Regions from separate parts of the Streptomyces sp. NBC_01013 genome, predicted to be linked through region 4. Evidence: riboswitches for the same ligand, from Rfam matches in the RefSeq annotation. Region 4 holds a riboswitch; each other region holds the start of a gene.
What was found. A riboswitch is a leader RNA that binds a small molecule or an ion and turns the genes downstream of it on or off. The one in region 4 is predicted to bind cyclic di-AMP.

Region 1 (7,726 bases), 5.5 Mb from region 4:
CTCGGCGTGCTGGGCGGTCAGGGCCCTCGCCCGGTCCGCGTCGCCGCGCGCCACGGCGTCCACGATCGCTCCGTGCTCGGCCCACGAATCGGCCGGACGGGCCGGCTGCTCGACCGCGTACATCCAGGCGGTCTTGTGCCGGAGCTGGGTGAGCATCGCAATCAGGCCGGGACTGCCGGAGGCCTGCGCGAGCGTCTCGTGGAACCAGCCACCCAGGGAGCGCAGGTCGTCGCCCTCCCCCCTGCGGGCACGCTCCTGACCGAGCCTGACCAGGCCGCGCAGCACCTTGAGGTGGGCATCCGTACGGCGGTGCGCGGCCCGGGCCGCACCCAGGGGCTCCAGGAGCATCCGGACCTCCAGGAGGTCGGCGGCCTCCTGCTCGGTCGGCTCGGCGACGCAGGCTCCGGCGTGCCTGCGGGTGACCACGAACCCCTCGGATTCCAGGGTGCGCAGCGCTTCCCGCACCGGGACGCGGGAGACCCCGTAACGGCGCGCGAGCACCTCCTCGGTGAGTCGGCTGCCGCGTTCGAAGACACCCGAGACGATGTCTTCACGGATTGCCGTGCATACCGAATGCGCCGGAATGCGCATGTCCGAACCTCCGCCTTAATCCCCGCGAAACGCGGCCGATCGACGCCTGTCCTGCGACTCTATTGCAATGCGGTCGCATTTCCGACGGCGGGTGGAAATTCATGAATATCTTTTGGTCCCCGGCCGTTCCCGCACGGCCGGTGCGGACCGGTGCGGCACGCGGACACGACGAAGGCCCCGGCGTGACGCCGGGGCCTTCACCGAGGGGTCCTGCGGTCGGTCAGACGGAGAGGCCGTGCGCGCGCAGGTAGGCGACCGGGTCCATGTCGGAGCCGTACGAGGGCGTGGTGCGGGCCTCGAAGTGGAGGTGCGGGCCGGTCGAGTTGCCGGTGGAGCCGGAGAGGCCGATCTGCCCGCCGGCTGCGACGGTCTGGCCGACGGACACGCCGATCGAGGAGAGGTGGCCGTACTGGGTGTACGTACCGTCCGTCATCCGCAGCACGATGTTGTTGCCGTACGCCCCGCCCCAGCCGGCCTCGACGACCGTGCCGGCGCCGACGGCCACGACGGAGCTGCCGGACGCGGCGTGGAAGTCGATGCCGGAGTGACTGCCGGAGGACCAGAGCGAGCCACTGGACTTGTATCCGGTGCTCACGTACGAACCGGCGACGGGGAGCTGGAAGGAGCCGAGCCGGGCGCGCTCGGCGGCGCGGGCGGCGCGGGCGGCGCTCTCGCGGGCCTCCTCGGCGCGGGCGGCGGCCTTCGCCTTCGCGGCAGCCTTGGCCTCCGCCTGCTTCTTCGCCTCGGCCTTCTTCTTGGCCGCGGCCTCGGCCTTCTTCGCGGCGACGTCGGCCTGGTGCTGCTGTGCGTCCGCCTGCGCGTCGATCCGGTCGGCGAGGGTGTCCTCGATGGCGATGACCTGGGTGAGGCCGGTGTCGCTGACGGCGGGAGTGCCGGATTCGGCGGCGAGGGCCGGGGAAGCCAGTCCACCGATGACACCGGTGGTGGCCAGGGTCGCGATGCCGACGGCCTTCGCGCCGCTGCGCGTCAGACGGTTCGGGGCACGGTGCTTCCCGGTGGCACGGGTGAACGCCATGAAGTGGCTGGTCCTTTCCTTCCTTCTCGCCTACCGGGTTAGCTGACGGGTTCGGAGCAGGAAGGTCTCCTACGGATTCCCCGGCCTCGTGGGAGGCACGCGGGCGTCCGATTCACCCCAGGGACTTCATGGGTCCCCGGCTCCCCAGGCTCGCGCCTGACGGGGACTCGGCGATGACTGCCCGGTACGTCACGGATGCGGCATACGAGTGGCGGACAGCCGAGCCGACGCTAGACGGGGGCGCTTCCCCCCACCAAACGGACAGGGCGCTTTGTAGCGCATCCCACAGGGCAGACAGGCAACCTCCCCCATAAAGCAGACAAAGCGGAAGGCCCTGGCGGAGACTGCTCCGCCAGGGCCTTCCGATTGCCTCGGTACCAGCCGAAATATCTGCCGGCTCAGCCGGTGACGACCGACACCTCACCGATGCCGAGTGCCCGGACCGGGTCGGCGATCTGCGCGGCGTCCCCCACCAGGACCGTCACCAGACGGTCCTCCGGGAAGGCGTTGACCACGGCCGCCGTCGCTTCCACCGTGCCGGTGTCGGCGAGGCGCGCGTAGAGCTGCGCCTGGTAGTCGTCCGGGAGATGCTGCTCCACCTGGTCGGCGAGGGTGCCCGCGACGGAGGCCGCCGTCTCGAACTTCAGCGGGGCGACACCCACGAGGTTCTGCACGGCCGTCTCGCGCTCGGCGTCCGTCAGCCCTTCGGCCGCCAGGGTCCGCAGGACCTTCCACAGGTCCTCCAGCGCCGGGCCGGTGGACTCCGTGTCCACGGAACCGCTGATGGCGAGCATCGCGGCGCCCGTCGCCCCGGAGGCGGAGTCCGGGGCGGAGGAGCGCAGCACCTGACCGAAGGCCCGCACACCGTAGGTGTAGCCCTTCTCCTCGCGCAGCACCCGGTCGAGCCGGGAGGTGAGCGTGCCGCCCAGGCAGTACGTGCCCAGCACCTGGGCCGGCCAGACGCTGTCGTGCCGGTCGGCGCCGATCCGGCCGATCAGCAGCTGCGTCTGCACCGCGCCGGGGCGGTCGACGATCACCACGCGGCCCGCGTCGTCGGCGGTGATCGGCGGGACGGGGCGGGGCTCAGCGGTGTTGCCCGACCAGTCGCCGACGGTGTCGGCGAGCAGCGCGTCCAGCTCGATGCCCGTGAGGTCCCCCACGACCACGGCCGTCGCGGTGGACGGGCGGACGTGGGCGTCGTAGAAGGCGCGCACGGCCGCGGAGTCGATCCGGGCCACGGTCTCCTCGGTGCCCTGCCGGGGGCGCGACATACGGGCCGTGGCGGGGAAGAGCTCCTTGGAGAGCTGCTTGGCGGCGCGCCTGGCCGGATTGGCCTGCTCGTGCGGGATCTCGTCCAGCCGGTTGCCCACCAGTCGCTCGATCTCGCTCTCGGCGAAGGCCGGCGCCCGCAGCGCCTCGGCGACCAGGCCGAGCGCCTTGGCCAGCCGGGAGGCCGGAACCTCCAGGGAGACCCGGACACCGGGATGGTCGGCGTGGGCGTCCAGAGTGGCGCCGCAGCGCTCCAGCTCGGCGGCGAACTCCTCGGCGCTGCGCTTGTCGGTGCCCTCGGACAGGGCGCGCGACATGATCGTGGCGACTCCGTCCAGGCCCTCGGGCTCGGCGTCCAGCGGTGCGTCGAGGAAGATCTCGACGGCGACGACCTGCTGGCCGGGGCGGTGGCAGCGCAGCACCGTGAGGCCGTTGGGCAGGGAGCCGCGCTCGGGTGCGGGAAAGGCCCAGGGCCTGGCCACACCGGGGGCGGGCTGCGGGTGGTACTCCATCGAAACTCCAGTCGCGGCAGCGTCGGTCACTTGTCCGCTCCTTCGTGCGCGTCGGTGTCGGTGGCGGCCTCGTCCGCCTCTTCGGCGGACTCGGCGGGCTCGAGGGGCTCGTAGACCAGCACCGCCCGGTTGTCGGGCCGCAACTGGGCCCTGGCAGCCGCCTTGACCTCCTCGGCGGTCACGTCGAGCACCCGGTGCACGGCGGTCAGGGCGAGCTGCGGGTCACCGAACAGCACGGCGAACCGGCACAGTTCGTCGGCGCGGCCCGAGACGGTACCCAGACGGTCCAGCCACTCGCGCTCCAACTGGGCCTGGGCCCGCTCCATTTCCTCGGGCGTGGGGCCCTCCTCGGCGAACCGGGCAAGCTCCTCGTCGACCGCGGTCTCGATCTGCGCCACCTCGACACCACCGGACGTCTTGACGTCCAGCCAGCCGAGCGAGGGCGCACCCGCGAGCCGCAGCAACCCGAATCCGGCCGCGACGGCCGTCCGGTCGCGGCGGACCAGGCGGTTGTGCAGCCGGGACGACTCGCCGCCGCCCAGCACGGTCAGCGCGAGGTCCGCCGCGTCGCACTCGCGGGTGCCGTCGTGCGGCAGCCGGTAGGCGGCCATCAGCGCACGCGCCGGGACCTCCTCGCGGACCTCCTCGCGCAGCTGGCCGCCGATGATCTCGGGCAGTGCCCCGTCGCGCGGCGGCTGCTTGCCGTCGTGCGAGGGGATGGTGCCGAAGTACTTCTCGATCCAGGCGAGCGTCTGCTCGGGGTCGATGTCACCGACGACCGAGAGCACCGCGTTGTTGGGCGCGTAGTACGTACGGAAGAAGGTCCGCGCGTCCTCGAGCGTTGCGGCGTCGAGGTCGGCCATCGAACCGATCGGGGTGTGGTGGTACGGATGGCCCTCCGGGTAGGCGAGGGCTGTCAGCCTCTCGAACGCGGTCCCGTACGGGACGTTGTCGTAGCGCTGGCGGCGCTCGTTCTTGACGACGTCGCGCTGGTTCTCCATCGACTCCTCGTCGAGCGCGGCGAGCAGCGAGCCCATCCGGTCGGCCTCGAGCCACAGGGCCAGCTCCAGCTGGTGCGTCGGCATCGTCTCGAAGTAGTTGGTCCGCTCGAAGCTGGTGGTCCCGTTGAGGGAGCCGCCGGCGCCCTGCACCAGTTCGAAGTGTCCGTTCCCCTTGACCTGGCCGGAGCCCTGGAACATCAGGTGCTCGAAGAGGTGAGCCAGACCGGTGCGTCCCTTGACCTCGTGGCGCGAACCGACGTCGTACCAGAGGCACACCGCGGCGACCGGGGTCAGATGGTCCTCGGAGAGCACCACGCGCAGGCCGTTGGCCAGACGGTGCTCGGTCGCTGTCAAGCCGCCGGAGCCGGCCTGGGCTGTGGCCGTGTGACCCATGGGCATGTACGTCCCTTCGATCGCGATACTGGTTTTACTGCGAGACCTGCCACTGTAAGCAAGCGCACCGACACCTGGCGAAGTTCCCGTGCCGCGAAAGTTAGCGGGAAAGAGGGTTCCGACCGCCTCGGGACGGGTGGAGAACGCCCTTTGGGACGGGTCGAGGTCCGGGTTGTCAGTGGGGCGGTCCACAATGGTGCGCGTCAGAACCTGAGGTTGCCCGAACAGAATCCGTGAAGGAGTCGCAGCAGCGATGGCCCGCCGCAGCACGAAGACCCCGCCGCCGGTCGACTTCGAGGAGAAGATCCTCGACATCGACGTCGTCGACGAAATGCAGGGCTCCTTCCTCGAGTACGCGTACTCGGTGATCTACTCACGGGCCCTGCCGGACGCCCGTGACGGCATGAAGCCGGTGCACCGCCGCATCGTCTACCAGATGAACGAGATGGGCCTGCGCCCGGACCGCGGCTTCGTGAAGTGCGCCCGCGTGGTCGGCGAGGTCATGGGTAAGTTGCACCCGCACGGCGACGCGTCGATCTACGACGCCCTGGTGCGGATGGCACAGCCGTTCTCCATGCGGCTCCCCCTCGTCGACGGGCACGGGAACTTCGGCTCGCTCGGCAATGACGACCCCCCGGCCGCCATGCGGTACACCGAGTGCCGGATGGCCGACGCGACGTCGCTGATGACGGAGTCGATCGACGAGGACACCGTCGCCTTCCAGTCGAACTACGACGGCCAGGAACAGGAGCCGGTCGTTCTCCCGGCCGCCTATCCGAACCTCCTGGTCAACGGGGCGACCGGGATCGCCGTGGGCATGGCGACGAACATGCCGCCGCACAATCTGGGCGAGGTCATCGCCGCCGCCCGCCATCTCATCAAGCATCCGGGCGCGGACCTGGAGACCCTGATGCGGTTCGTCCCCGGTCCCGACCTGCCGACCGGCGGCCGGATCGTGGGCCTCGGTGGCATCAAGGACGCGTACGCGGCCGGCCGCGGCTCGTTCAAGATCCGCGCCACCGTCGCCGTGGAGAACGTCACCCCGCGCCGCAAGGGCCTGGTCGTCACCGAACTGCCGTTCACCGTGGGTCCGGAGAAGGTGATCGCCAAGATCAAGGACCTGGTCTCGGCGAAGAAGCTCCAGGGCATCGCCGACGTCAAGGACCTCACCGACCGCTCGCACGGACTGCGTCTGGTGATCGAGATCAAGAACGGCTTCGTCCCCGAAGCCGTTCTTGAGCAGCTCTACAAGCTGACGCCGATGGAGGAGTCCTTCGGCATCAACAACGTCGCGCTGGTCGACGGGCAGCCGCTCACGCTGGGCCTCAAGGAGCTTCTGGAGGTCTACCTCGACCACCGCTTCGACGTGGTGCGCCGGCGCAGCGAGTTCCGCCGGACCAAGCGCCGCAACCGGCTGCACCTGGTCGAGGGCCTTCTGATCGCCCTGATCGACATCGACGAGGTCATCCGCCTCATCCGCTCCAGCGACAACTCGGCTCAGGCCAAGGAGCGGCTCATCGAGCACTTCTCGCTGAGCGAGATCCAGACCCAGTACATCCTCGACACTCCGCTGCGCCGGCTGACCCGGTTCGACCGGATCGAGCTGGAGAGCGAGCGCGACCGGCTCGACGCCGAGATCGCCGAGCTCACGGCGATCCTCGAATCGGACACCGAGCTGCGCAAGCTCGTCTCCACGGAACTCGCGGTGGTCGCCAAGAAGTTCGGTACGGACCGGCGCACGGTGCTGCTGGAGTCGGCCGGTTCGCAGGTCGCGTCGGTGCCGTTGGAGGTGGCGGACGACCCGTGCCGGGTGCTGCTGTCCTCGACCGGTCTGCTGGCGCGTACGGCCAACGACGAACCGATCGTCTTCGCCGAGGACGCCAAGCGGGCCAAGCACGACGTGATCGTGTCGGCGGTGCCCGCCACGGCGCGTGGCGACGTCGGTGTGGTGACGTCCACCGGGCGGTTGTTGCGGCTCGCGGTGATCGACCTCCCCCAGCTGCCGGACACCCATGCGGCACCCAACCTGTCGGGCGGGGCCATGGTCGGGGAGTTCCTCACGTTGGAGGCGGACGAGGAGGTCGTCTGCCTCACCACGCTCGACGAGTCCTCGCCGGGGCTGGCGATCGGCACCCTTCAGGGAGTCGTGAAGCGCGTGGTGCCCGACTACCCCGCCAACAAGGACGAGCTGGAGGTCATCACCCTCAAGTCCGGTGACCGGATCGTCGGCGCCGCGGAGCTGCGCACCGGCGAGGAGGACCTGGTCTTCATCACCTCCGACGCACAGCTGCTGCGATACCCGGCGGCGCAGGTGCGTCCGCAGGGGCGTCCGGCCGGGGGGATGGCGGGCGTCAAGCTCGCGGAGGGTACGGAGGTGCTCTCCTTCGCTGCGGTGGATCCGGCGGCGGACGCCATGGTGTTCACGGTCGCGGGCTCGCACGGCACGCTGGACGATTCGGTGCTGACCTGCAAGCTCACCCCGTTCGACCAGTATCCGCGCAAGGGCCGGGCCACCGGCGGGGTCCGCTGCCAGCGGTTCCTGAAGGGAGAGGACGTGCTGGTGTTCGCCTGGGCGGGGGCGACGCCGGCCCGGGCCGCGAAGAAGGACGGCACACCGGCCGCGCTGCCCGAGCCCGATCCGCGGCGCGACGGTTCGGGGACGCCGCTGGAGAGCCCGGCCGCGGTGATCGCCGGCCCCGTGTAGACAGCTCGCCCGGCGTCACGTCTCGTCGTCGCCGGGCTGTCGCACGTACCGCAGGACGCCCCACATGGCCCGCTCGTGTGCGGCGTCCTGCGCCGTTTCCGGACCCGGCTCCCCCGCTGCGCGGCAGCCTTCCAGCTCCTTGCCGAGGGCCTGTGCGTCGACGCCGGAGCCGATCAGTACGAGCTGGGTCAGCCGCGGCTCGCCGCGGGCCCAGGGCCTG
Region 2 (7,726 bases), 2.4 Mb from region 4:
CACCGCCACCCGCACGTCTTCGGTGACGAGACCGCCGAGACGCCGGAGGACGTCCACGCGCACTGGCTGCGCACGAAGGCGATCGAGAAGCAGCGCGAGTCCGTCACCGACGGGGTGCCGCTCGGCCAGCCCGGCCTGGCGCTCGCCGCGAAGCTCGCGAGCCGGGTCCGTACCGCCGGACTCGACGTGCCGCTCCCCGCCGGGAGCGGGAGCGAGGGCGGCGACATCGGCTACCGGCTCCTCTCCCTGGCCGTGCGCGCCCAGGAGGACGGCATCGACCCGGAGGCCGCCCTGCGGGCCGCAGGCCGCGCGTACCGGGACGCCATCAGGGCCGCGGAGGGAATCGGTCAGGGGCCGGCGGATAACGTCGGGGAGTGAACGACCGACCCGCCGCCGCCCCCGCCGGCTGCCCCGCCCACGCGACGCCACCCGCGCCCGAACTCTTCACCTGGGAGTTCGCCACCGACCCGTACCCCGCCTACGCCTGGCTGCGCGAGCACAGCCCGGTGCACCGCACCACACTGCCCAGCGGGGTCGAGGCCTGGCTGGTGACGCGGTACGCGGACGCCAGGGAGGCCCTGGCCGACAACCGGCTGTCCAAGAACCCGGCCCACCACGCCGAGTCCGCACACGCCAAGGGGAAGACGGGGATCCCGGGCGAGCGCAAGGCGGAGCTCATGACGCATCTGCTGAACATCGACCCGCCCGATCACACCCGGCTGCGCAGGCTCGTGTCCAAGGCGTTCACCCCGCGCCGCATCGCGGAATTCGCACCGCGCGTGCAGGAGCTGACCGACCGGCTCATCGACCGGTTCATCGAGAGGGGGGAGGCGGACCTCATCCACGAGTTCGCCTTCCCGCTCCCCATCTACGCGATCTGCGACCTGCTCGGCGTCCCGCCTGAGGACCAGGACGACTTCCGCGACTGGGCGGGCATGATGATCCGCCACGGCGGCGGCCCGCGCGGTGGGGTGGCCCGTTCCGTGAAGAAGATGCGGAGCTATCTCCTCGAACTGATCCACCGCAAGCGCGAGAACCCGGGCGACGACCTGATCTCGGGTCTGATCCGGGCGAGCGACCACGGTGAGCACCTGACGGAGAACGAGGCCGCGGCGATGGCCTTCATCATCCTGTTCGCCGGTTTCGAGACGACGGTCAATCTGATCGGCAACGGAGTGCACACGCTGCTGGGCCATCCGGAGCAGCGTGCGCGGCTCCAGCGCTCCGTGGCCGCGGGGGAGACGGAGCTGCTGGCCACGGGGGTCGAGGAACTGCTGCGGTACGACGGCCCGGTGGAGCTGGCGACCTGGCGCTACGCCACCGAGGCGCTGACGATCGGCGGGCAGCGGGTCGGTGGGGGAGACCCGGTGCTGGTGGTGCTGGCGGCCGCCGACCGGGACCCGGAACGCTTCGACGGGCCGGACACGCTGGACCTTGCACGGCGTGACAATCAGCACCTCGGTTACGGTCACGGGATCCACTACTGCCTGGGGGCACCGCTCGCCCGGCTGGAGGGCCGGGCCGCTCTCGCGACGCTGCTGAAACGCCTTCCTGACCTGCGACTCGCGGTGGATCCTGCCGATTTGCGATGGCGTGGCGGGCTCATCATGCGCGGACTGCGCACGCTTCCGGTGGAGTTCACGCCGGGTCCGGTGATCGGTGAAGGTGACACTCTGTCAACTCTGTGACTTTCACGTGATCTCTGCTGCATCGACTTGTGACACACGTTCGAGTCCCGCTAGGTTCACCGTTCGACTCACCAGTCACTCGTCAGTCACACGGAAGGCATTCCCATGGGCTCCGCGAACGGCAGACACCGTCGCCCTCGGCAGGCACCCGCGATCGTCGTCGCCGCAGGCGTGACCGGCTCGGCCATCGCCATCCCGCTGCTCGGTGCGGCAGGTGCGCACGCCGCCGACGCCTCGACCTGGGACCGGGTGGCCGAGTGCGAGAGCGGCGGCATGTGGAGCGCCGACCTCGGCAACGGCTACTACGGCGGGCTCCAGTTCTCCCAGGAGGTCTGGAAGTCGTACGGCGGCGAGTCCTACGCCGAGCGTGCCGACCTCGCCAGCCGCTCGCAGCAGATCGCCGTGGCGGAGAAGCTCCTGGAGGACCAGGGGCCGAAGGCGTGGCCCAGCTGCGCGGTCATCTCGGGCCTCGTCGCGGACACCGGTCTGCCGGGCGTGGACCCGGGCAGCACCCCGTCCGTCGACCCCGCCGCAAGCGCGGACCCGTCCGCGAGCGCCGACCCCTCCGGGGACGCCGGTGCGTCGGACGACGCGTCAGAGGAGGGGGCGTCGAAGTCCGCAGACGGCGCCAAGGGCGGGACCGGGAAGCCGGATGCGTCCGCATCCTCGTCGGCCACGCCCTCCGCCACGCCCCCGGGCGACTCCTCCTCTGCCACGAAGGCCCCCTCGGAGGGCCAGGAGAAGGCCGGCAAGCACCGCGGCACGCCCGCCCCCGAGGGGACCCGGGAGAGCGGCCGCGGCAGTGACCGGGACGCGGGGCGGCACGCCTCGCGCGGTGACGGTGACGCACGCGACACCGGGATTCCGGCTGCTGACGGTACGTACACCGTCCGCGCGGGCGACAACCTGTGGGCGATTGCTGATGCACAGGAGCTGCCTGGTGGGTGGACACAGCTGTACGAGACCAACAAGGCGGAAGTGGGGTCCGACCCGGACCTCATCCTGCCTGGCCAGAGCCTCGAACTCGGCGTGAAGGCCGAATGAGCGCAGTCTGATGATCAGCTGAAAACACCCCTGAAGTTGGGGTAGTTAAGAGGCCTATGTCCCACTTTTGACTAAGTGAGACATGGGTCTCTTTGCGTGAACTGGCGCATCTTGTCCGGGAGGTCCCGCCGCATCCCTCCTCACCTGCACAAACAGTGCTTCTTCGGGTGCCCGGAAGGGCTGTTCATCCGGTATGTCCATCTTTGGATATGAGGGTTGGGTGTGTTTACGGTCGGAACCGCTCGCACCGCGGGCCCCGTCGACCGTCACGCCGAATCCTGCCGTCGGTCGAAGGGAACAGACGCGTAAAGCGCCGTAGGCAGGAGCGGGGGACCCAGGTAGGCGCCGGGCCCGATCGTCGCAGGACGCATCAGGACCGGCTTGGGGTGAAGTCGTGCGCTAGGACGTGCGACCGGGCAACTCACTTGGCCCGAACCCGACAGCTCACCTCGCAGGCGTCGGTGAGGAGAAGTCTCGATGCTGCTCAACAGCAAGGGCAACAAGCACCGTCGCCCGTCCAAGGCCGTCCGTATCGCCACGCTCGCCGGTGTCGCCGGTGCCGCCATCGCCGTGCCCCTGATGGGTGCGACCGGCGCCTCCGCCGCCTCCGTGTCCACGTGGGACGCCGTCGCCCAGTGCGAGTCCGGTGGCAACTGGTCCATCAACACCGGCAACGGCTACTACGGCGGTCTGCAGTTCTCGCAGTCCAGCTGGGCGGCCGCCGGCGGTACGCAGTACGCGGCACGCGCCGACCTGGCCACCAAGTCCCAGCAGATCGCCGTCGCCGAGAAGCTCCTCGACATGCAGGGTCCGGGCGCCTGGTCCTGTGCCGGTGCCGGCAACCTGAGCAACGACGGTGTCGACCCGGGTGTCGACACCGGCTCCTCCGCCAAGACCGAGGCCGCCCCCAAGCAGGAGGCGCCGGTCCAGAAGGCCGAGCCGAAGAAGGCCGAGCGCACCGAGGCCCCCGCCACCAACCGCTCGGACCGTTCGACCGCCCCCAAGGCCGAGTCGAAGACCGTCACCACCCCGACCGGCAAGAAGGTCGAGAAGGGTGACGGCGAGTACAAGGTCGTGACCGGTGACTCCCTGAGCAAGATCGCCGCCGACCACAAGGTCGAGGGCGGCTGGGAGCAGCTGTTCAAGCTGAACAAGGACATCGTCACGGACGCGGACCTGATCTACCCGGGTCAGCAGCTCCACCTGACGAAGTAGTGGCGATCTCTCCTCGCTGATCACTCCGGCCGCCCCGGCCCGGTGCGCACCTTCCCCCTGCGCACCGGGTCGGGGTCGGCCGGTTTCGGCGGACGCGTTCAACTGTTGTAGTTACTGGCCAGTAAAATTCTGGCCTTTTGCCCCGCTGTGCCCGCCCTTGAGTCCTTTTTCGTCCCAGGGGACGGGCGGTCGGCCGGTTGGGGCGGCCCGGCCGGTTAGGCTCTTGTCGCAAGGCCAAAGCGACCCTGCACCACCAGCGTCATATCCCAGAAGGAGATGCCTCGTGCCGTCCATCGACGTCGTCGTAGCCAGGGAAATCCTCGACTCCCGCGGAAACCCCACGGTCGAGGTCGAGGTCGGCCTCGACGACGGCAGCACGGGCCGTGCTGCCGTGCCGTCCGGCGCCTCCACCGGCGCGTTCGAGGCCATTGAGCTTCGCGACGGAGACCCCAACCGCTACCACGGCAAGGGCGTCGAGAAGGCCGTCCTCGCCGTGATCGAGCAGATCGGCCCGGAGCTCGTCGGCTACGACGCGACCGAGCAGCGGCTGATCGACCAGGCGATGTTCGACCTGGACGCCACGGAGAACAAGGGCTCGCTCGGCGCCAACGCCATCCTCGGCGTCTCGCTCGCCGTGGCCCACGCCGCCTCCGAGGCCTCGGACCTGCCGCTGTTCCGCTACCTCGGTGGCCCGAACGCGCACCTGCTGCCCGTCCCGATGATGAACATCCTCAACGGTGGGTCGCACGCCGACTCCAACGTGGACATCCAGGAGTTCATGATCGCCCCGATCGGCGCGGAGTCCTTCTCGGAGGCCCTGCGTTGGGGCGCCGAGGTCTACCACACGCTGAAGAAGGTCCTGAAGACCAAGGGCCTGTCCACCGGCCTCGGTGACGAGGGCGGCTTCGCGCCGAACCTGGAGTCCAACCGCGCCGCCCTCGACCTCATCGTCGAGGCCATCAAGGAAGCCGGCTACGCCCCGGGCAAGGACATCGCGCTCGCGCTCGACGTCGCCGCCTCGGAGTTCTACAAGGACGGCAAGTACGAGTTCGAGGGCAAGTCCCGCTCGGCCGCCGAGATGACCGAGTACTACGAGGAGCTCGTCTCCGCGTACCCGCTGGTCTCCATCGAGGACCCGCTGTACGAGGACGACTGGGCCGGCTGGAAGGTCATCACCGACAAGATCGGCGCCAAGGTGCAGATCGTCGGAGACGACCTCTTCGTCACCAACCCGGAGCGTCTGGCCCGCGGCATCGAGGAGGGCTCCGCCAACGCCCTGCTCGTCAAGGTCAACCAGATCGGTTCGCTGACCGAGACCCTGGACGCCGTCGAGCTGGCCCAGCGCAACGGCTTCAAGTGCATGATGTCGCACCGTTCCGGCGAGACCGAGGACGTCACCATCGCCGACCTCGCGGTCGCCGTGAACTGCGGCCAGATCAAGACCGGCGCCCCGGCCCGCTCGGACCGTGTCGCCAAGTACAACCAGCTGCTGCGCATCGAGGAGATCCTCGACGACGCCGCGGTGTACGCGGGCCGCTCGGCGTTCCCGCGTTTCAAGGGCTGACACACAGGCCCGGCAAAGCCCGGCGGGGTCGAGCGCCCCGGCCTCCGTCCGTCCCCGCACTCGGTCCCGTACCGTGTGCGGGGACGGACGTGCGTAATGGGGAGGCGGAGACATGGCCGCGAAGGACCGGGACCGGTTCTCCACCGCGACCCGGCTGCGGTTGCTCGGCGAGCAGACCGCGGCCCGCGTCTACCGGTCCCAGAACCGCCGTCAGGCCCGCCGCTCCCGGCTCACCGGCCGGGCCGCCTTCCTGGCTCTGATCGTCTGCTCACTGATCGTCGCCCTCGCGTACCCGATGCGGCAGTACGTGTCGCAGCGTGACGAGATCGCCGACCAGGAGCGGCTCGCGCAGGAGGCCGAGGCCCGTACCGAGGAACTGCGCGACGAGAAGGCGCGGCTCCAGGACGACGCGTACGTCAAGCGGCTGGCCCGTGAGCACCTGCACTACCTTCTTCCCGGGGAGACCGGCTACACCGTGGTCGACCCCGACGCGGTCAAGGAGCGCGACGGTAGGCCGGAGGAGACCGACCGGCCCTGGCACTCCAACCTGTGGGACGGCGTCGACAGCGCCGACCGCGGCTGACCCGTATGTCCCCCAACTCTGCAGAACCGCAGTTCGAGCAGTCCGATCAGAACCCTAGGCAGGCATGGAAACGCCCCCTCCCCAGACCGAGTCCACCGCGCCCACCGACGCGGACATCGCCGCGTTCCAGCAGCAGCTGGGGCGCCCGCCGCGCGGGCTGCGCGCGATCGCCCACCGCTGCCCGTGCGGCAACCCGGACGTGGTCGAGACGCAGCCCCGGCTGGACGACGGTACGCCGTTCCCGACGACGTTCTACCTGACGTGCCCGCGTGCGGCGTCCGCGATCGGCACGCTGGAGGCGAACGGGGTCATGAAGGAGATGACCGAGCGCCTCGCTGCGGACCCCGAGCTGGCCGCGGCCTACCGGGCCGCGCACGAGGACTACATCGCGCGGCGTGACGCCATCGAGGTGCTGGAGGGCTTCCCGAGCGCGGGCGGCATGCCGGACCGGGTGAAGTGCCTGCATGTGCTCGTCGGGCACTCGCTGGCCGCGGGGCCGGGCGTGAACCCGCTCGGGGACGAGGCGATTGCGATGCTGCCGGAATGGTGGCGCAAGGGGCCGTGCGTCTCGCCGTGCGGCGCGCCGGACGAGGGCTGACCGTCCGTACCCGGGGGCGGTGCCCCCGGACCCCCGCTCCTGGATCGCCGGAGAGGCTTGGACGGGGGCTCCGCCCCGGACCCCGCTTGATTTGGGAGTAACTCATGACGCGTGTGGCCGCCATTGACTGCGGTACCAACTCGATCCGTCTGCTCGTCGCGGATGCCGACCCCGTCACGGGTGAGCTCGTCGAGCTCGACCGGCGGATGGAGATCGTCCGGCTGGGGCAGGGCGTCGACCGGACCGGCCGGCTCGCCCCCGACGCGCTGGAACGGACCTTCGCGGCCTGTCGGCAGTACGCCGCGGTGATCAAGGAGCAGGGCGCGGAGCGGGTCCGCTTCGTCGCCACCTCCGCCTCCAGGGACGCGGAGAACAGGGACGACTTCGTCCGCGGCGTGCTGGACATCCTGGGTGTCGAGCCCGAGGTGATCACGGGCGATCAGGAGGCCGAGTTCTCGTTCGACGGGGCCACCAAGGAGCTCGTCGGGCGCGACGACCTCGCGAAGCCGTACCTCGTCGTGGACATCGGCGGCGGCTCCACCGAGTTCGTCGTCGGCGACGACCGGGTGCGGGCCGCCCGGTCCGTGGACATCGGCTGCGTCCGGATGACCGAGCGGCACCTCGTGCGGGACGGTGTCGTCAGCGACCCGCCCGCCCCGGACGCGGTCGAAGCGATCCGGGCCGACGTCGCTGCCGCGCTGGACCTGGCCGAGGAGACCGTCCCGCTCACCTCGGCGGCAACGCTCGTCGGCCTCGCCGGAACGGTCACCACCGTGGCCGCCATCGCGCTGGGGCTCGACGCGTACGACTCCGAGGCGATCCACCACTCCCGGGTCTCCCTGGAGCAGGTCCGGGAGATCACCGAACGGCTTCTCGCCTCGACCCACGCCGAGCGTGCGGCGATCGGCGCGATGCATCCGGGCCGGGTCGATGTGATCACCTCCGGGGCGCTCATCCTGCTGGCCGTGATGGAGCGGGTCGGGGCGCGCGAGGTCGTCGTCAGCGAGCACGACATCCTCGACGGAATCGCCTTC
Region 3 (7,726 bases), 3.5 Mb from region 4:
TGTACGAGGCGATGCTCCGGATGGGGGCGGCCGAACACAACGAGCTCGATTGGTTCGACGCCCGCCCGCCCGCACTCCCGGGCGACGAGGACCTGATCACGATCCGGACGCGGCGCATCGTGCTGGAGGCCGCGCTGCACGATGCCGTCCACCGCGAACCGACCGTGGACGTGCGGCTCGGGGAGCCCGCCGATGGGCTCGCCGTGGACCGGCAAGCAGGCGCACCCGGGGGCGTTCCCCGGGTGACGGGGGTGCGGTCGCGGTCCGGGCGCCACGACGCCGATCTGGTGCTGGACGCCGGCGGGCGCCGCTCCCCGGTGCCGGGCTGGCTGGCCGAGGCGGGCTGCCGGGACGCCGTCGTGGAGAACCACCGCATCGGGATCGCGTACTTCTGCCGCTGGTACCGGCTGCCCCCGGGCGGCCCGAGGGATCCGGGGCGGGTCAAGGCGGGATCGGTGGCGGCCTTCGCGGTCGGCGGGGTGTTCCCCTCCGACAACGACACGTTCGCGGTGTTCCTGACCGTGTCCACTGCCGACCCCACCCGTGGCGCCCTCCTGGACCCCGAGGTGTTCGAACGGGTGGCCAGGACCTTTCCCGCTGTGGCCGCATGGCTGGACCTGCGGCCCGAGGCGGTTTCCCGAGTGCTGGCGATGGGTGGCCTCGACAACCGCTGGACCGGCCTTTGCGACGTGGCCGGGCCCGTGGCCACCGGCCTGGTCGGGGTCGGCGACGCGGTCACGCACACCAATCCCACGATGGGGCAGGGCGTGGCGCTGGCCCTGTGGGCGGCGCAGTGGGCGGCAGGCCACGCATCGCATGCCGCCGATGACCCGGAGGCGTTCGCGGTGGACTACCACCACTGGGCCGGGCGGACCCTGCGCCCGTGGTTCGACGTCCAGGTCGCCATGGACCGCGCCAACGAGGACCGGCTCAGGCATCCCGCGCGGGTGTCCGCGCAGCCGCCCACCGGGGCGGCCCGCGAGAAGGCCGCGCTGTCCGCCTGTTCCTGGGACGACCCGGTCGTCATGCGGGCCCGCGCCCGCATCCGCCATCTCGTCCAGCCCGCTGATCAGGCCTACGGCACCGAGGAGGTGCGCGGCCGCGTGGCGTGCTGGCTGGCGCAGCACCCGGACTTCACGCCCGAATTCGACGGGCCGGCCCGCGAGGAGTGGGAGTCGGCCGTGCGGCGTACCTGACGGGCCGTGTCGCGTGGTGGAGCGGCTTCCCGGTGCCGGCCGTGCACGGACGACGGCGTCGGTGACGGCCGTGGAAAGGCCGTCACCGACGCCGTGGCCCGGATGGGCTGTGCGACCGGGAGGGGTCAGACGAGGAGCTTCGACTTCGCCCGCTGGTACTCCTCCTCCGAAAGCGCACCCTTGTCCTTGAGGTCCGCGAGCTTCGCGAGGTCCTCGACGTGGCCGCCTCTCGACGTGCCGCCGGCGTCCGGGCTGTTCGCGGCCTCTCTCACGTACGCCTTGAAGGCCGCGTCGCGTTCCTTCGCCTCCCGCACGTCCCGCGTCCCCATGGACCTGCCACGCGCGATCACGTAGATCAGGACGCCCAGGTACGGCAGTACCAGCGCCAGGATCAGCCAGCCCGCCTTGGCCCATCCGTTGAGGTCGTCACTGCGGAAGATGTCCATGATGACCCGGAACAGGAGGAAGAGCCACATGATCCAGAGGAAGAACCAGAGCATGGTCCAGAACAGGTTGAGCAGCGGATAGTCGTCCATCGGTCCACTCCCGGCGCCGCGTCGAATGACTGAAATCTGAAATCAGTCATATCACCGCATTTATGCATGCGCCTGTTGGGGTTTCCCGTGTTCCGCCGGGAGGGGGAAGGGGGACGGGCGGGCGCGGTGCGACGCGGCGCGGAGTGCGGTGCTACTTCTCCGGCGCGGGGGTCGCGGCCGATGCCGCGTCGGCGGTCGGCTCCGCAGGCTCGGCCGGCCGCGGGATCGCGGAGGCGGATGTGGACGCAGGCGCAGCCTCTGCCGCGCGTGCCGCCGACGCGGTCTTCCGGCTGTGCGTCAGGATCCCGATGAAGCCGGCGATGAAGCCGCTGATCAGGCCCGATATCCCATGGTTGAGCGCGTTGACCGACTCGCTGTCCGGAAGGCCGACGGCCGCGTAGTTCACTGCCGCGCTCATCACCGCCCCCATCACGCCGCCGATGGCGCCGCTGAGGACGGCGGCGCGGATGGGTGAGGGCGAGGTGGCCGGGACAGGGGCGGGGGCGGGAGTGAGCGGTGCGGTCATCGTCGAGGGCCCTCCAGACAGGCTGCGATGAGAGACCGGGAGCGGCTTGCGGGGCGCGGCGACATGCGCGTTCCGGGGCCTGCTCGCACGGGCAGCCCACCGGTCCGGGGGATGCAGCAGTTACCTTGCGGCAGAACACGTGTTCCTCGCAACACCTTCTCGTTTCCAACACTTTGACGGCCTGGTGAAGATCGTCCGCAGGGGAGGCGGAGCTCCGGCGCGCCAAAAGGCGTGTGGGAAGGGTTTGTTCTGGTTCGGGTGCGTCGATTCCCCGTACAGATGCCAGGGTTGAGGGGGAGGAGCGGCTGCCTGCGGAGGGTGTCCGCGGTGGGAGGGGATCGGGCGGCGCACGGCCGGCGGCCCGGGCGAGGGCGTTCTCGTGGGAGGGTCCGGGTACGGGGTGGTCATGAGCGTCCCCGACATGCCGTAGAGTTGTGTTTACCGACGCGGGGTGGAGCAGCTCGGTAGCTCGCTGGGCTCATAACCCAGAGGTCGCAGGTTCAAATCCTGTCCCCGCTACTGAAGATTCAGGCCCGGCATGCATACAGCGTGCCGGGCCTGATTCGTTTGTACGCCGCCGGCCCGCCGGGTCGCGGCCGTGCGAGCCGCAGAGGCCGCATCCGTACCCCCATTGGCCGACGAGGAGTCGCCCCGCGACCCCGCTCCGGGAAGCCTGGGGGTGGTGGTGCGCGGTACCGTCCGCGGCCGTGGATGCACCGGGCAGGAGACCAGCAGGTGGGGAAGCGGGATACGCGGCGCAGGAGGCGTGCCGGGGGTGTGCGGACCCGCCGGTTCGTCCGGGCGCTGCCGGCGCTGATGATCGCCGGGGGCCTGTTGTTCGACGCCCTCACCCCGCCCGCCTTCACGGCCATCCCGTTGTTCGCGGCGGCCCCGCTGATCGCCGCGCCGTTCTTCTCGCTGGCCAGCACCGTCCGTACCGGCGTCGCCGCGCTGCTGGCGGTCGTCGGGCTGCGGATCTCCAGCGGCAGCCTGATCCAGGTCGTGCCCTCGATCGAACTCCTGACCGTCCTCACCGTCTCCGTCCTCGCCGTCGTGATCAACGGGGTCGTGCGGCGCAGCAACGAGCAGCTGGCCTCGGCACGCGTCATCGCGGAGACCGCCATGCGGGCGGTGCTGCCGACGCCGTCCGAGCGGATCGGCGGGCTTCACGTGGCCGCGCGGTACGAAGCGGCGCAGGCGGACGAGTTCGTCGGCGGTGACCTGTTCTCGGTGACGGACACCCCGCAGGGGGTGCGACTGGTGGTCGGGGACGTGCGCGGAAAGGGTCTGGACGCCGTGGAAGCGGTGGCGGTCGTCATCGGGGCCTTCCGGGAGGCGGCCGAGGAGGCGAAGACCCTGGAGGACGTGGCGCAGCGTCTGGAGCGCGCACTCGCTCGGGAGTCGAGCCGGCGCGGCGGCCTCGACGCGGTCGAGGGCTTCATCACTGCCGTGCTCGCGGAGATCCCTCCGGGCTCGACCCGGGTGCGGATCGTCAACCGGGGCCATCCCGAGCCGCTGCTGCTGCACGCGGACGGGGCACTGGAGGTGCTCGCTCCTTCGGTGCCGGCGTTGCCGCTGGGGATGGACCTGGGGGTGTGGCCGGACCGGGCCGATGTGTGGGATCTGCCCGCCGGGGCGACGCTCCTCCTCTATACGGACGGCCTCTCCGAGGCCCGTGACGACGAAGGGGTCTTCTACGACCCCGCCGAACGGCTGCGGGGCCGGATCTTCCCGGGGCCCGAGGAGCTGCTCTCCGCGCTGACCGACGACGTGCGGCTGCACACCGGTGGCGAGTCGACGGACGACATGGCGCTGCTCGCGGTCGGGCGACCGGCCGAGGGCCAGCCCGACCGGCGCAGGACCGTGAAGATCGTGGGCCTGGGGGGTGGGATCGGGTGAGCATGGCTTCAAGGTCCGTACGCAAGGCCCGCCGGTCAGCCCCTGGGGCGGGTGGGTGCGGTGCTGCCGGCCGGCGATACCACCGTCCGTAACTGAAGAGCACCACTCCGCATAACATTTGACGCAACGTCAGAAAGCGGCTACCGGTTGACTGGCGATCAACTCGCCCGATTCCGCCCGGTTGTGTCCCGTAAAGTCCAGGCCAAAGACGTGAACGATCAGTGGGAACGGCTTGGAATCGGACCCCGGTGTCTATTAACGTTCGATAACGCAGCGCGGTTGTCCCAGCCGCCGTCAGTGGCGGCACCGTGCGCGAGCGCCGAATTCCGCAAGGGAACCGGGGAACCACCTACATGGGGTGAATCGGGCATCTCTGTCTCGTGACGAGGCTGAGGCACCCGTAGGAGACCTTCCTGCTCCGAACCCGTCAGCTAACCCGGTAGGCGAGAAGGAAGGAAAGGAGTGCGCCCCAGTGGCGTCCAACAAGCCTGCCCCCGAAGCTCCCTCCCGGTTCGGGTCCGAGTACGGCGATGACTTCGCGACCCGGCCCGCCACCACTTTCGGTACGGAGTACGGGGCCGCCTACGCGACCGATTACGGGACCGATCGGGGCAGCGACTTCGGCAACGACTTCCGCGCCGACGACTCCGGGCCCGACAGGACCTGGGAGGAATGGAATCCCACCGAGGAGTCCATTCGGCCGGTGCGCGGCAAGCACCGCGTCGCCAAGCAGCGCAATGGTCTGGCTCGCAGCTCCACCGTCCTCGGCGTCGGCGTCATCGCGGCCGTCGGTGCGGGTGGCATGGCCACCGCCCAGAGCAAGCCGCCGGTCTCCATTTCTCTTCCCGATTCCATCGCGGACAATCTCCCTGACGCCAAGTCCCTCCCGGGTGTCGGCGCACTGTTCTCGGGCGAGACCGAGTCCGCGGCGGAGAAGGCCGCGGCCGAGACCGCTTCCGCTCCGCTGACGACGGCGGGTATCACCACCGCCGAGGCCGAGCAGGGCACCACCGACGCCGGTGAGGCACTCCGCGCCCGCATCCTCCAGCAGGCCGAGCAGCAGCAGGACGCCGCCGACGCCGAGGTGAAGGCGGTCGCGGAGAAGGCCGCAGCGGAGAAGGCCGCAGCCGAGGCGAAGAAGCAGCAGGACGCCGCCGAGGCCAAGATCGCCGCCGAGAAGAAGAAGGCGGCGGAGGAGGCGGCGAAGAAGGCGGAGGCCCTGCGACTGGCCAAGCTCGCCGCCAGCTACGCCATCCCCACCTCTTCGTACACGATCACCTCGACCTTCGGCGAGGCCGGATCGATGTGGTCCTCCGGCTACCACACGGGCCTCGACTTCGCGGCGCCGACCGGTACCCCGATCAAGGCCATCCACACCGGCACGGTCACGTCGGCCGGCTACTCCGGTTCCTACGGCTACCGCACGGTCCTGGAGCTGGAGGACGGCACGGAGCTGTGGTTCTGCCACCAGTCCTCGATCGATGTCAGCATCGGCCAGAAGGTCACGACGGGCGACACCATCGGGCGCGTCGGCGCGACCGGCAACGTGACCGGCCCGCACCTCCACCTGGAGGTCCACACCCCGGACGGCACCGGCATCGACCCGATGCCCTGGCTGACCGCGCGGGGCCTCACGGTCTGAGACCGTTCCCCCCCGCCGGGTTCTCCGGCCCATCGCCCCGGCAGCCCTGACGCTCACCCCCCGACGTCAGGGCTGCCGGTCCGTGTCCGTCCACTCTCGGGCCGGTTCAGATGTATCGGCCACGGAATAGCGGAACCCGTGACAGCGGTTGTTCCCTTCATGACTTCTCTCCGCAAGCTCGGCTCCTCCGGCCTCCAGGTCTTCCCGCTCGCCCTCGGAGGCAACGTCTTCGGCTGGACCGCCGACGAGGCGCAGTCCTTCGCCGTCCTCGACGCGTACGCGGCGGCCGGCGGCAACTTCGTCGACACCGCCGACTCCTACTCGGCGTGGGTCCTCGGCAACGAGGGCGGAGAGTCGGAGACCCTCATCGGCAAGTGGCTCGCCGCGCGCGGAAACCGCTCCGACATCGTCGTGGCCACCAAGGTCGGCGCACACCCCGCGTACAAGGGGCTCTCCGCCACCACCATCAAGGCCGCCGCCGAGGAGTCCCTGCGCCGGCTCGGCACCGACCACATCGACCTCTATTACACGCACTTCGACGACGAGACGGTCCCGGTCGAGGAGATCATCACCGCACTCGACCAGCTGGTGAAGGACGGCAAGGTCCGCGAGATCGCCGCGTCCAACATCAGCTCGCAGCGACTGCGCGCCTCGCTGGACTTCTCGGAGCGCGAGGGGCTCGCCCGCTACGTGGCACTGCAGCCGCACTACAACCTCGTCTCCCGGGACACCTACGAGGGCGAGCTCCAGGACACCGCCGCCGACGCCGGCCTCGCGGCTGTTCCGTACTTCGCCCTCGCCTCCGGGTTCCTCACCGGCAAGTACCGCCCGGGGACGGCCGTGGAGAGCGCGCGGGCCGGGAGTGCGGGCGCGCACCTGGAGTCCGCGCGTGGACAGAAGGTGCTCGCCGCGCTCGACAAGGTGGCCCAGGAGCGGGACGCGGAGATCGCGACCGTGGCGCTTGCATGGCTGGCGGCCCGGCCCACCGTCGCCGCACCGATCGCCTCGGCCCGCACGGTCGAGCAGCTTCCGGCCCTGGTGGCCGTCGCCGGTCTTCGGCTGACGGACCAGGACCTGGCCGACCTCACCGAGGCTTCCGCCTAAGGGCTGGGTTGTTCGTACCGCGGCTGGTTGTAGTGCGGCGGGTTCGTGTACGCCGGTGCGCTGTAGGGCTGCCCGGTGTACGGGTGTGAGGGGTGCGGGTACGGGGCATGGCCGCCGTGGGGCGGGTACGCCCCGTAGCCCTGGGCCGGTCCCGGGTACGGCCCGCCCGAAGAGGGCACGAACCTCGGGCGCAGACGACCCGTGGCCTGCGCCGCGAACGCCAGGGCGGGACCCGCGGTCCCTCTGCGTTGCCACAGGTGGTGCAGCAACTCCCGCTCGCGCTCGGCGAAGTCCGGGCCCGCCGTGCCGCGGCGGGCCTGTCGCCGGAGGAAGGCCAGCGAGGTCGCGAACGACTCGTACTCGGCGACCGTCCGGGCCGCCGCCCTGCCCTGGGCCTTCACCTCTTTCCGCGCCCCGGCGGGCATCCGGGCGCGTGCGTGGGCGTGGGCGGCGTGATGGGCGTGCGCGGGAGCGTGTGCCGGATGGTGCGGGTAGCCGTGAGGCGTGCCGTACGGGCCCGCCGTCGCTGCCCCCGCGCGCCGGCGGGCGACGTCCCGGGCCATGCCGCGGGCCCGCATCGAGGAGAGGGCGAGAGGCTCGGCGGGGGACAGCCAGCCGGCTGCGGCGTACGCCGGCAGTTCGACGCCGAGGGTGCGCAGCTCGCGTCGGCGGGCCCAGATCGCCAGCCAGGTCACCAGCCCGAAGACCGGGACCATGAAGGCCCCGTACACGGCGTAGAAACCGTACGGGCCGAACGAGGACGAGCCGTTCCACAGGGCGTGCATGCCCATGGCGAGGAGAAGGCCCAGCAGCGGAAGCGCGA
Region 4 (7,726 bases):
CCCCGGGCTCCTACTCGTCGATCGCGGCCCCGTATCCGGCGCCCGTCCTCGGACCGCCGAACGCTCCCGCGTCGAACGTCCACGAGCCGGCGGCAGTCACTCCGCCGGCGCCGGCGGAGAACGCCCAGACGACGCCGTCGCCGGCGTTCTCCCCGGGCGCCGCGGTCAGCAGACCGGCCCGCCCGTCCTTGTCGGGGTCGGTCAGTCGCGCCTGGCCACCCCAGTGGTCACCCTTCTCGGGGGTGCCCGGAACGTTCAGCGAGTCCTGGTCCCACGAAGCGGCGCCGGTGGCGGTGAGCCCGCCGGCCGCGCCGCGCAGCACCCACACGGCCCCGGCGTCGGCGAGCGTGCCGATGTCCTCGCCCGGGGCGCCGATGGCCACGTCCGCGTACCCGTCGCCGTCGGTGTCCGCCACGGAGAGGTCGGCGCCCCAGCCGTCGCCGGCCTCCGAGCCACCGGGGACACCGGAGGTGTCCTGCGTCCACCACACGGGCGGGGTGCCCGGGCCCTCGGCTCCGACCGGCCCGTCACCCGCGCTGCCGTAGTACACGCCGACCACTCCACCGGTCATGGACTCGCCGCCGTCGTCGGGGCTGTGCGGCTCCCCGGTGACGAGGTCGTCGTAGCCGTCGTCGTCGATGTCGCCGGAGGCAACGGCGGGACCGCCGCGCAGGTCGTGTTCGTACCGGAGGCCCTGGACCTCGCCGAAGAGGAGGGTGGACCAGCCGTGGCCCGGCTCCTCGCCGATGGTGACCCCGGAGATGACCAGGTCGGCGAGGCCGTTGCCGTCGTAGTCGCCGGTCGTCATGGCCCGCGGCACGATCTCGCGCCCCGGTGTGCCGGGGACATGGCTGGTGCGTGAGATGGCATCCCGCCGGGTCCCGGGGTCGTACTGGTACACGGCGAGGTCGGTGCGGCCGGTCACGGCCAGCTGGTCGCCGGGGATGTCGGGGCTGAAGTGCGCGGCGACGAGAGCGCCGCCGAACCCTGCGCCGGCGACGGGCCCCTCGGCCTGAAGCCAGTCGCTGCCCGTGCCGGAGAGCCCGTCCGCGGAGCCCCACAGGACGACGGCGCCGCCCGCGTCGGTCACCGGCTCGATGTTCTCGCCCGGGAGTCCCACGATCGCGTCGTCGTACCCGTCCCCGTCCAGGTCGCCGGTGGCCAGGGCCCGGCCGAAACCGTCCCCGGCCTCGGCGGCGCCGGGCACCCCGGTGGTGTCCTGGCTGAAGACGTCTCCCCGGGCAGTGCCGATGCCACCCGGCCCGCCGTACTGCACGGTCACGTAGCCCGCGCCCTTCCTGCCGGCGATGGTCCCGCCGGGCGCGCCGATGAGCACGTCCTCGTAGCCGTCGCCGTTGAAGTCGGTGTTGCGGTCGTCCGCGTGCGTTCCGCCGGGGGCGCCGGCGTAGGCGGAGGGCGCGGCGATGGCGGCTCCCGCGATCAGGAGGAGAGAGGCCGCGACAACGGCGGCCGGACGGTAGGTGCGCACGAACGGCTCCTCGGTTCAAGGATGACCGGGCGAGGCCTGTCCGGCCGACCGGGCCGGGCAGGCCGCTGGGCCGGAGCGCCGGGAAGGGCCCGTTACCTTCCTGGCGCCCTGTTGGACCCGTGCTGCGCCACAAGGGTTGTACGGCATGGCGAAAGGGGCGGAAAGGAGCAGTTCAGCTCCCTTCCGCCCCTGTTCACGCCTCCGCCCGGGGGCGGAACCGCAAGGGATCAGTAGGCCCCGAAGACGTTGTCGATCGAGCCGTACGTGGCCGCGGCGTAGTTGCACGCGGCGGTGATGTTGGCGACCGGGTCCAGGATGTCCAGCGAGGTGCCGGGCACGTGGAACGCGTCGAACGTGGGCTGGATGACCTGGAGGAGGCCCTTGGACGGGGTGCCGGCAGCGGCGTTCGAGTCCCAGTTGTTGACGACCTGCGGGTTGCCCGAGGACTCGCGGATGACGTTGCGGTAGATGCCGTCGTAGCTGCCGGGGATGCCGTGGTCGGCCATGACGGCGAGCGACTCCTTGATCCAGCCGTCGAGGTCGTCGGTGTACGACGTCGCGGTCTGCGCGGGCGTGGTCGCGGCGGTCTCCTCGGCGACGGGCGTGACCGTCGTCCGCTGGGAACGGTCGGCACGGTCTGCGCTCTCGGTCCGGTCGGCGGACGGCTGCGAGGCGCTGCCGGACGTGTTCTCCGCCTTGAATTCGCTCTTGGTCGCGGCCTTGGGGGCAGCGGCCACGGACTTGGCGCCGATGGTCAGCTTCAGACCCGGGTGAATGAGGTCGGGGTTGCCGCCGACCGCGCTCCGGTTGTCCTTGTACAGCCGCTCCCAGCCACCGCTGAGGGAATGCCCGCGGGCGATCTTGGAAAGCGAATCACCGGAGACCACGGAATAGGTGGTGGACTCGGTCTTCTGTGCGGCAATTTCCTTGCCCGCCACGGAAGTCGGGGCCGAGGCCTTTGCTGCGACGACCGAGTGTGCCGGTGCGGCGGAAGCCGATCCGGCAGCGATCAGGGGGAGCGCGAGAACGGCTCCGCCCGCACTCACGGCGATGAAACCGCGGGTCAGGGGGGTGGACTTGGAACGACGGTGCTGACCCTTGAAGGGCATGGCGCTTTTCCTCTCCGCCGCCTGCGAGGTGAGCTGTCGGGTTCGGACTGGAGATGTCCGGCCGCACATGGCGACTTCACCCCAAGCCGCTCCGGATTCCCCGGAACGGCAGCAAACCTGGGTCCCCCGCTCCTGCCGTACGTGAGTGGTCGGGTTACCGGACGGCGGCAGGATTCGGCGTTCCATCCGGATTGACGGTGACCGTAAGCGAGAAAGACCGGACGAAACAAGCCCAGAATTCCCGATCACAATTGATCAGCAAGATCAATAAAAGGAAATGTGCGACGCCGGTCACATGCGTGGAACCAGAATTTCTTGGCACAGCAGGGAACCGAAGCCTCCGGTTCCGCATCGACGGCGGCAAACGTGACGCTGGCCACTGTGCCCGAAAAGGGTGATTTGCTAGGTATTCGTAATCCATGCCCCGTTGAGGCGTGACCCTGTGGGATGTTTTTGACTAATCCGAAATAATTGCTCAATTCGGACATTATGGAGCAGATGTCGGCGCCGCGATCATGTCGGCACGGCTGCGCGGCACGACGACCGGTGAGCCGTCTCCCGGGGCGGGGAGGATGTCGGCGTCGACCGCATAGAGCTCCTTCACCAGCGCCTCGTCGACCGTCTCGCGGGGGGCACCCCGGGCGATGACGCGGCCGCCCTTCATGGCGACGAGGAGGTCGGCGTACCGGGCGGCGGCGGCGAGGTCGTGCTGGACCATGACGACGGTGCGGCCGGTGGCCGCGACCTCGCGGACGAGTTCCAGGACCTCGACGGCGTGCCCCAGGTCCAGAGCGCTGGTCGGTTCGTCGAGCAGGACGACAGGGGTCTGCTGGGCCAGCACCATCGCGAGCCAGCAGCGCTGGCGCTGACCGCCGGACAGCCGGTCGATGCGCTCCCCCGCCAGTGCCGCGGTGCCGGTGGCGTCGAGTGCGTCGCGTACCGCCCGCTCGTCCTCGCGCGACCACTGGCGCAGCAGCCCCTGGTGCGGGCTGCGTCCGTAGCGCACCAGCCCTGCCACGGTGACGGCCTCGGGGGCGCGCGGTGACTGGGGCAGCAGCGCGACGTGGTGGGCGGCCTTGCGCCGCCCGGTCTCCCAGATGTCCGTGCCGCCTATCCGGACCGTGCCGCTCTCGGGCCGGTGGAGCCGCGCGACGGTCCGCAGCAGGGTCGACTTCCCGCAGCCGTTGGGGCCGACGATCGCGACGACCTGTCCGGCGGGAACGGTGAGGTCGACGTTTTCGACGACGGGACGGCCGGGGTATCCGGCACGCAGGCCACGGACTTCCAGGCCCGCCTCGACGCCCGCCTTCGTACCGGTCGGATTCTCGGTCATGTACGGCTCACGTTCTCGGTCATGTTCTGCTCACGCCTTTCCGGCGGCCCGGTCGGGCCGCAGCAGTACCCACAGGAGGAAGGGTCCGCCGAGGACGCTGGTGACGACCCCGACGGGCAGTTCGACCGGAGCGGCGACGCGACCGATCGCGTCGGCCGCTGCGATCAGCGCGGCTCCGGTCAGAGCCGAGCCGGTGACCGGGACGCGGGTGGGACCGCTCAGCCGCTGCGCGAGGACCGGTGCCGCCAGGGCCACGAAGGCGATGGGGCCGCCGACCCCGACCGCGGTGCCGGCCAGCAGCACGGCCAGGACCAGCGCGAACGTACGGACTCGTCGCAGGTCCACTCCGAGAGAGCTCGCCACCTCGTCGCCGAAGCGCAGCAGTTGCAGGCGGTACCCGGCCGCCAGGGAGAGCGGAACGAGGAACAGCAGGACGACGCCCAGCGGCACACCGGCGTCCCAGTCGCGTCCGTTGAGGCTGCCGACGGCCCAGAGGAACACGCCGCCCGCCGTGTTGTCGTTCTCGCGCGACATGATCAGGTCACTCACCGCACCGACGAAGGTGGAGACGCCGATCCCGGCCACCAGCAGCCGGTATCCGGCGCTGCCCGCTCCTCCGGCGCACAGGACGACCACGATCGCGGCGGCCACGGCACCGATCGGCCCGAGCCACCAGTTGCCGACCATTCCGGTGGCGGACCCCGCGGCAGCGGCGACCACGGCAGCGGTGGCCCCCTCGTTGACCCCGACCAGGTCCGGTGTGGCGAGCCGGTTGCCTGCCAGGGTCTGGGTGAGGCAGCCCGCGATGCCGAGGGCGGCGCCGACCAGCAGGCCGGTGAAGATGCGGGGCAGCCGGAAGTCCCGCACGATCATCACGGTGCCGGCGTCGCCAGTTCCGAGCAGTCCCGAGAGAGTCTCCGGCAGGCCCATTCCGGTCGAACTCGCCATGACCGCCAGGGTGATGAGGAGGGCCAGCAGCGGAAGGAGCAGTGCGGCAGCGAGCGCGCTGCGCCGCGGCAGGAGCCAGGACAGTGTTCCGCTGCGGAGCACGACGCTGTCGGGCGGGGTCACGTCCGTCATGCGGAGGCCCCCGCAGTGGACAGCCGGGAGGAGCGGGCGATCCACACGAGCAGGGGGCCGCCGACGAAGGCGAGCAGCACACTGACCGGGGTTTCCCAGGGCCGGATGACGATCCGGGCGAGAACGTCCGCGATGATCATGATGTCGGCCGCGATCAGTGTGGACAGGACGAGTTGGGCGGTCATCCGCGCTCCGGCCAGTGCTCGGGCGGCGTAGGGCGCGAACAGTCCCAGGAAGGCGATGGGCCCGGCCACGGCGACGGCGCAGCCGGCGAGCAGCGAGACCGCCCCGGCGACGACCAGCCGGATCCGGCCGGGATGGTGGCCCAGGGAGCGGGCTCCGTCGTCCCCGAGTCCGAGCGCCGCGAGTGGCCGGGCGCAGCCGAGTGCGGTGACCAGGCCGACGGCGATCAGGGGCAGAAGGGGCAGCAGGTCGGAGGTCTCGATGCCGGCGAGCGAGCCGATCGTCCAGTAGCGGTAGGTGTCGAAGGTCGACTGAGTGCCCAGCAGGACGTACGAGGTGAGGCCGTGAAAGGTGGCGCCGAGCGCCGATCCGGCCAGGACGAGCCGCAGCGGGGATCCGCCGCCTCGTCCGGACGCGGCGAACAGGAGGACGGCCGCGCTCGCGACCATGCCTCCGGCCAGGGCCCACACCAGGAGCGAGGCGGGGGAGTCCGCACCGAAGAAGGTGAGCCCCAGCACCACCGCGAAGGCGGCTCCGGAGTTGACGCCGAGCAGTCCCGTCTCGGCGAGGGGGTTGCGGGTGGCGGCCTGCAGGAGGCATCCGGCCGTCCCCAGACACGCCCCGACCAGGACCGCCGCCAGCGTGCGCGGCAGGCGTACGTCCACGACGGCCAGGCGCAGTTGTGCGTCCGCTCGGGCGGCCGGGTCGCCGACGAGGTAGTGCCAGGCGCCGCCCGCCGAGCTGGACCCGGTGCCGATGAGCAGGGACAGCAGGACGAGGGCCGGCAACAGGAGCACGAGACCGATGGCCGCCCGCACGGCCGCGCGCCCTTCCCGTGGCGGGGTTCGGGTGGGGCGGGATCCGGTGACGGGCCGTCCCCCTTGCACGATCAACATATGGTTAGCCTAACCTAAGTAGGCCGGGCGGCCGGCGGTGGGGCCCAGGGCTCCTCCCTGCCCTGAAACGGCGTCAACCGCCGCGCCCCGCCCCTCTCCGATCGGCGGAGAACCCGCCCGAACCGTCCTCATCACTCGAACACAAACGGAGATTTCAGGCCATGGCGCCGAATTCGACCCTTCTTTCCCGTGGCCTCGCCCGCCCGTCGGTGGCGGCCTCGCTCATCGGCATCTGTGCCCTGGCCCTCGCCGCCTGTGGATCCTCCGAGGCGTCCGACGGTTCCGACCCGGGCGCCTCCACGTCCCCGAAGGACAACCAGGTGACGGACGCGACCGGGACGTCGGTGAAGGTCCCCTCGACGCCCGAGCGCGTGGTGGTCCTCAGCGAGATGGACCTGGACGCGGCCCTCGCGCTGGGAGTGAGGCCCGTTGGGCTGACCGCCGGCCGGGGCCAGCAGGGCGCGCCCGGCTACCTCGCCGACCAGGCGAAGGGCGTCCCCGTGGTGGGTGCGGTCACCGGGCCCGACATCGAGAAGGTCGTCCGGGCGAAGCCTGATGTGATCCTGGCCGGTCAGCTCGCCGACGAGCAGGTCCTCCAGCAGCTGCGCAAGGTCGCACCCACGGTCGTCACGATCGACGGCACCAAGGACTGGAAGAAGGCGCTCTCGCTCACCGGGAAGGCCCTCGGCCGCGAGAACAAGGCCGCGGCGTTCCTCGCCGACTACGACACCCGGGTCGCCGCCCTGAAGAAGGACCTGGGCCCGGAGGCGGGCAAGAGCGTGTCCGTCGCCCGCTACTCGGCCAAGGGCTCGGCCGTCATGCAGCAGGGCGTGTTCATCAGCGACGTCCTGGGGGACCTGGGCTTCACCCGCCCCGGCATCCAGAACCGGAAGGGCGAGGGACACTCCACGCCGATCAGCGACGAGAACCTCAAGGAGATCGACGGGGACTGGCTCTTCATCGGCACCCTCACCTCCACCGGATCGGACCAGGCCCTCGTGGACGAGCTGTCCGACAGGCCGGCGTACAAGCAGCTCAGGGCAGTGAGCAGCGGTCGGTCGACCGTGATCGACGGCACGAAGTGGACGAGCCTGGGCGGGGCGCAGGCCGCCGTCTCGGTGCTCGACGACATCCGCAAGGCCATGGTCAAGTGAACGCCGACCGGGAACTCACCGGCCGGCTCGCCCTCGTGACGGGGGCGGGCCGGGGGATCGGCGAGGCGGTGGTGCACGCCCTCGTCGAACGCGGCGCCCATGTCCTCGCCACCGACCTCGCCCCCCACGGCCTCGACGCGCTCGCCGGGAAGTACGGCGAGCGGGTCGCCGCCCGCACGCTCGACGTCACGGACTCCGCGGCCGTCGAAGCGCTCGTCACGGAGGCCGCGGACACGCTCGGTCCCCTGGACATCGCGGTCAACGTCGCGGGAGTGCTGCGGTGTTCGGCGGTCGCCGAGCTGACGGACGAGGACTGGGCGGCCACCTTCGCCGTCAACACCGACGGGGTGTTCCACGTCTCGCGGTCGGTTTCGCGCCGGATGGCCGGACGCGGCACGGGCAGCATCGTCACCGTAGCGTCCAACGCCGCGGGCATCCCCCGTACGAACATGGCCGCTTACGCGGCGTCGAAGGCCGCGGCC

Region 1: it holds a riboswitch for cyclic di-AMP, as region 4 does, so the genes downstream of both, OG538_RS08500 (M23 family metallopeptidase) here and OG538_RS32595 (transglycosylase SLT domain-containing protein) in region 4, are expected to answer to the same signal.
Region 2: it holds a riboswitch for cyclic di-AMP, as region 4 does, so the genes downstream of both, OG538_RS22230 (transglycosylase family protein) here and OG538_RS32595 (transglycosylase SLT domain-containing protein) in region 4, are expected to answer to the same signal.
Region 3: it holds a riboswitch for cyclic di-AMP, as region 4 does, so the genes downstream of both, OG538_RS16890 (M23 family metallopeptidase) here and OG538_RS32595 (transglycosylase SLT domain-containing protein) in region 4, are expected to answer to the same signal.

What each region holds. Positions count from the first base shown of each region.
Region 1 covers NZ_CP108687.1:1,989,320-1,997,045, forward strand. Annotated here, with positions in the region: gene OG538_RS08495 (GntR family transcriptional regulator) at 1-591, opposite strand, end outside; gene OG538_RS08500 (M23 family metallopeptidase) at 812-1,627, opposite strand; cyclic di-AMP (ydaO/yuaA leader) riboswitch at 1,640-1,810, opposite strand; gene OG538_RS08505 (M16 family metallopeptidase) at 2,026-3,408, opposite strand; gene OG538_RS08510 (M16 family metallopeptidase) at 3,435-4,808, opposite strand; gene OG538_RS08515 (DNA topoisomerase (ATP-hydrolyzing) subunit A) at 5,056-7,506, shown strand; gene OG538_RS08520 (CobW family GTP-binding protein) at 7,522-7,726, opposite strand, start outside.
Region 2 covers NZ_CP108687.1:5,098,105-5,105,830, forward strand. Annotated here, with positions in the region: gene OG538_RS22215 (nucleoside triphosphate pyrophosphohydrolase) at 1-378, shown strand, start outside; gene OG538_RS22220 (cytochrome P450) at 375-1,688, shown strand; gene OG538_RS22225 (transglycosylase family protein) at 1,794-2,732, shown strand; cyclic di-AMP (ydaO/yuaA leader) riboswitch at 3,034-3,205, shown strand; gene OG538_RS22230 (transglycosylase family protein) at 3,210-3,947, shown strand; gene eno (phosphopyruvate hydratase) at 4,231-5,511, shown strand; gene OG538_RS22240 (septum formation initiator family protein) at 5,624-6,094, shown strand; gene OG538_RS22245 (DUF501 domain-containing protein) at 6,159-6,692, shown strand; gene OG538_RS22250 (exopolyphosphatase) at 6,797-7,726, shown strand, end outside.
Region 3 covers NZ_CP108687.1:3,920,956-3,928,681, reverse strand. Annotated here, with positions in the region: gene OG538_RS16915 (NAD(P)/FAD-dependent oxidoreductase) at 1-1,196, shown strand, start outside; gene OG538_RS16910 (SHOCT domain-containing protein) at 1,322-1,732, opposite strand; gene OG538_RS16905 (hypothetical protein) at 1,884-2,258, opposite strand; tRNA gene OG538_RS16900 (tRNA-Met) at 2,704-2,777, shown strand; gene OG538_RS16895 (PP2C family protein-serine/threonine phosphatase) at 2,970-4,157, shown strand; cyclic di-AMP (ydaO/yuaA leader) riboswitch at 4,465-4,618, shown strand; gene OG538_RS16890 (M23 family metallopeptidase) at 4,630-5,799, shown strand; gene OG538_RS16885 (aldo/keto reductase) at 5,959-6,903, shown strand; gene OG538_RS16880 (PrsW family glutamic-type intramembrane protease) at 6,900-7,726, opposite strand, start outside.
Region 4 covers NZ_CP108687.1:7,465,883-7,473,608, reverse strand. Annotated here, with positions in the region: gene OG538_RS32600 (FG-GAP repeat protein) at 11-1,489, opposite strand; gene OG538_RS32595 (transglycosylase SLT domain-containing protein) at 1,717-2,598, opposite strand; cyclic di-AMP (ydaO/yuaA leader) riboswitch at 2,604-2,788, opposite strand; gene OG538_RS32590 (ABC transporter ATP-binding protein) at 3,086-3,931, opposite strand; gene OG538_RS32585 (FecCD family ABC transporter permease) at 3,962-5,011, opposite strand; gene OG538_RS32580 (FecCD family ABC transporter permease) at 5,008-6,090, opposite strand; gene OG538_RS32575 (ABC transporter substrate-binding protein) at 6,252-7,244, shown strand; gene OG538_RS32570 (2,3-dihydro-2,3-dihydroxybenzoate dehydrogenase) at 7,241-7,726, shown strand, end outside.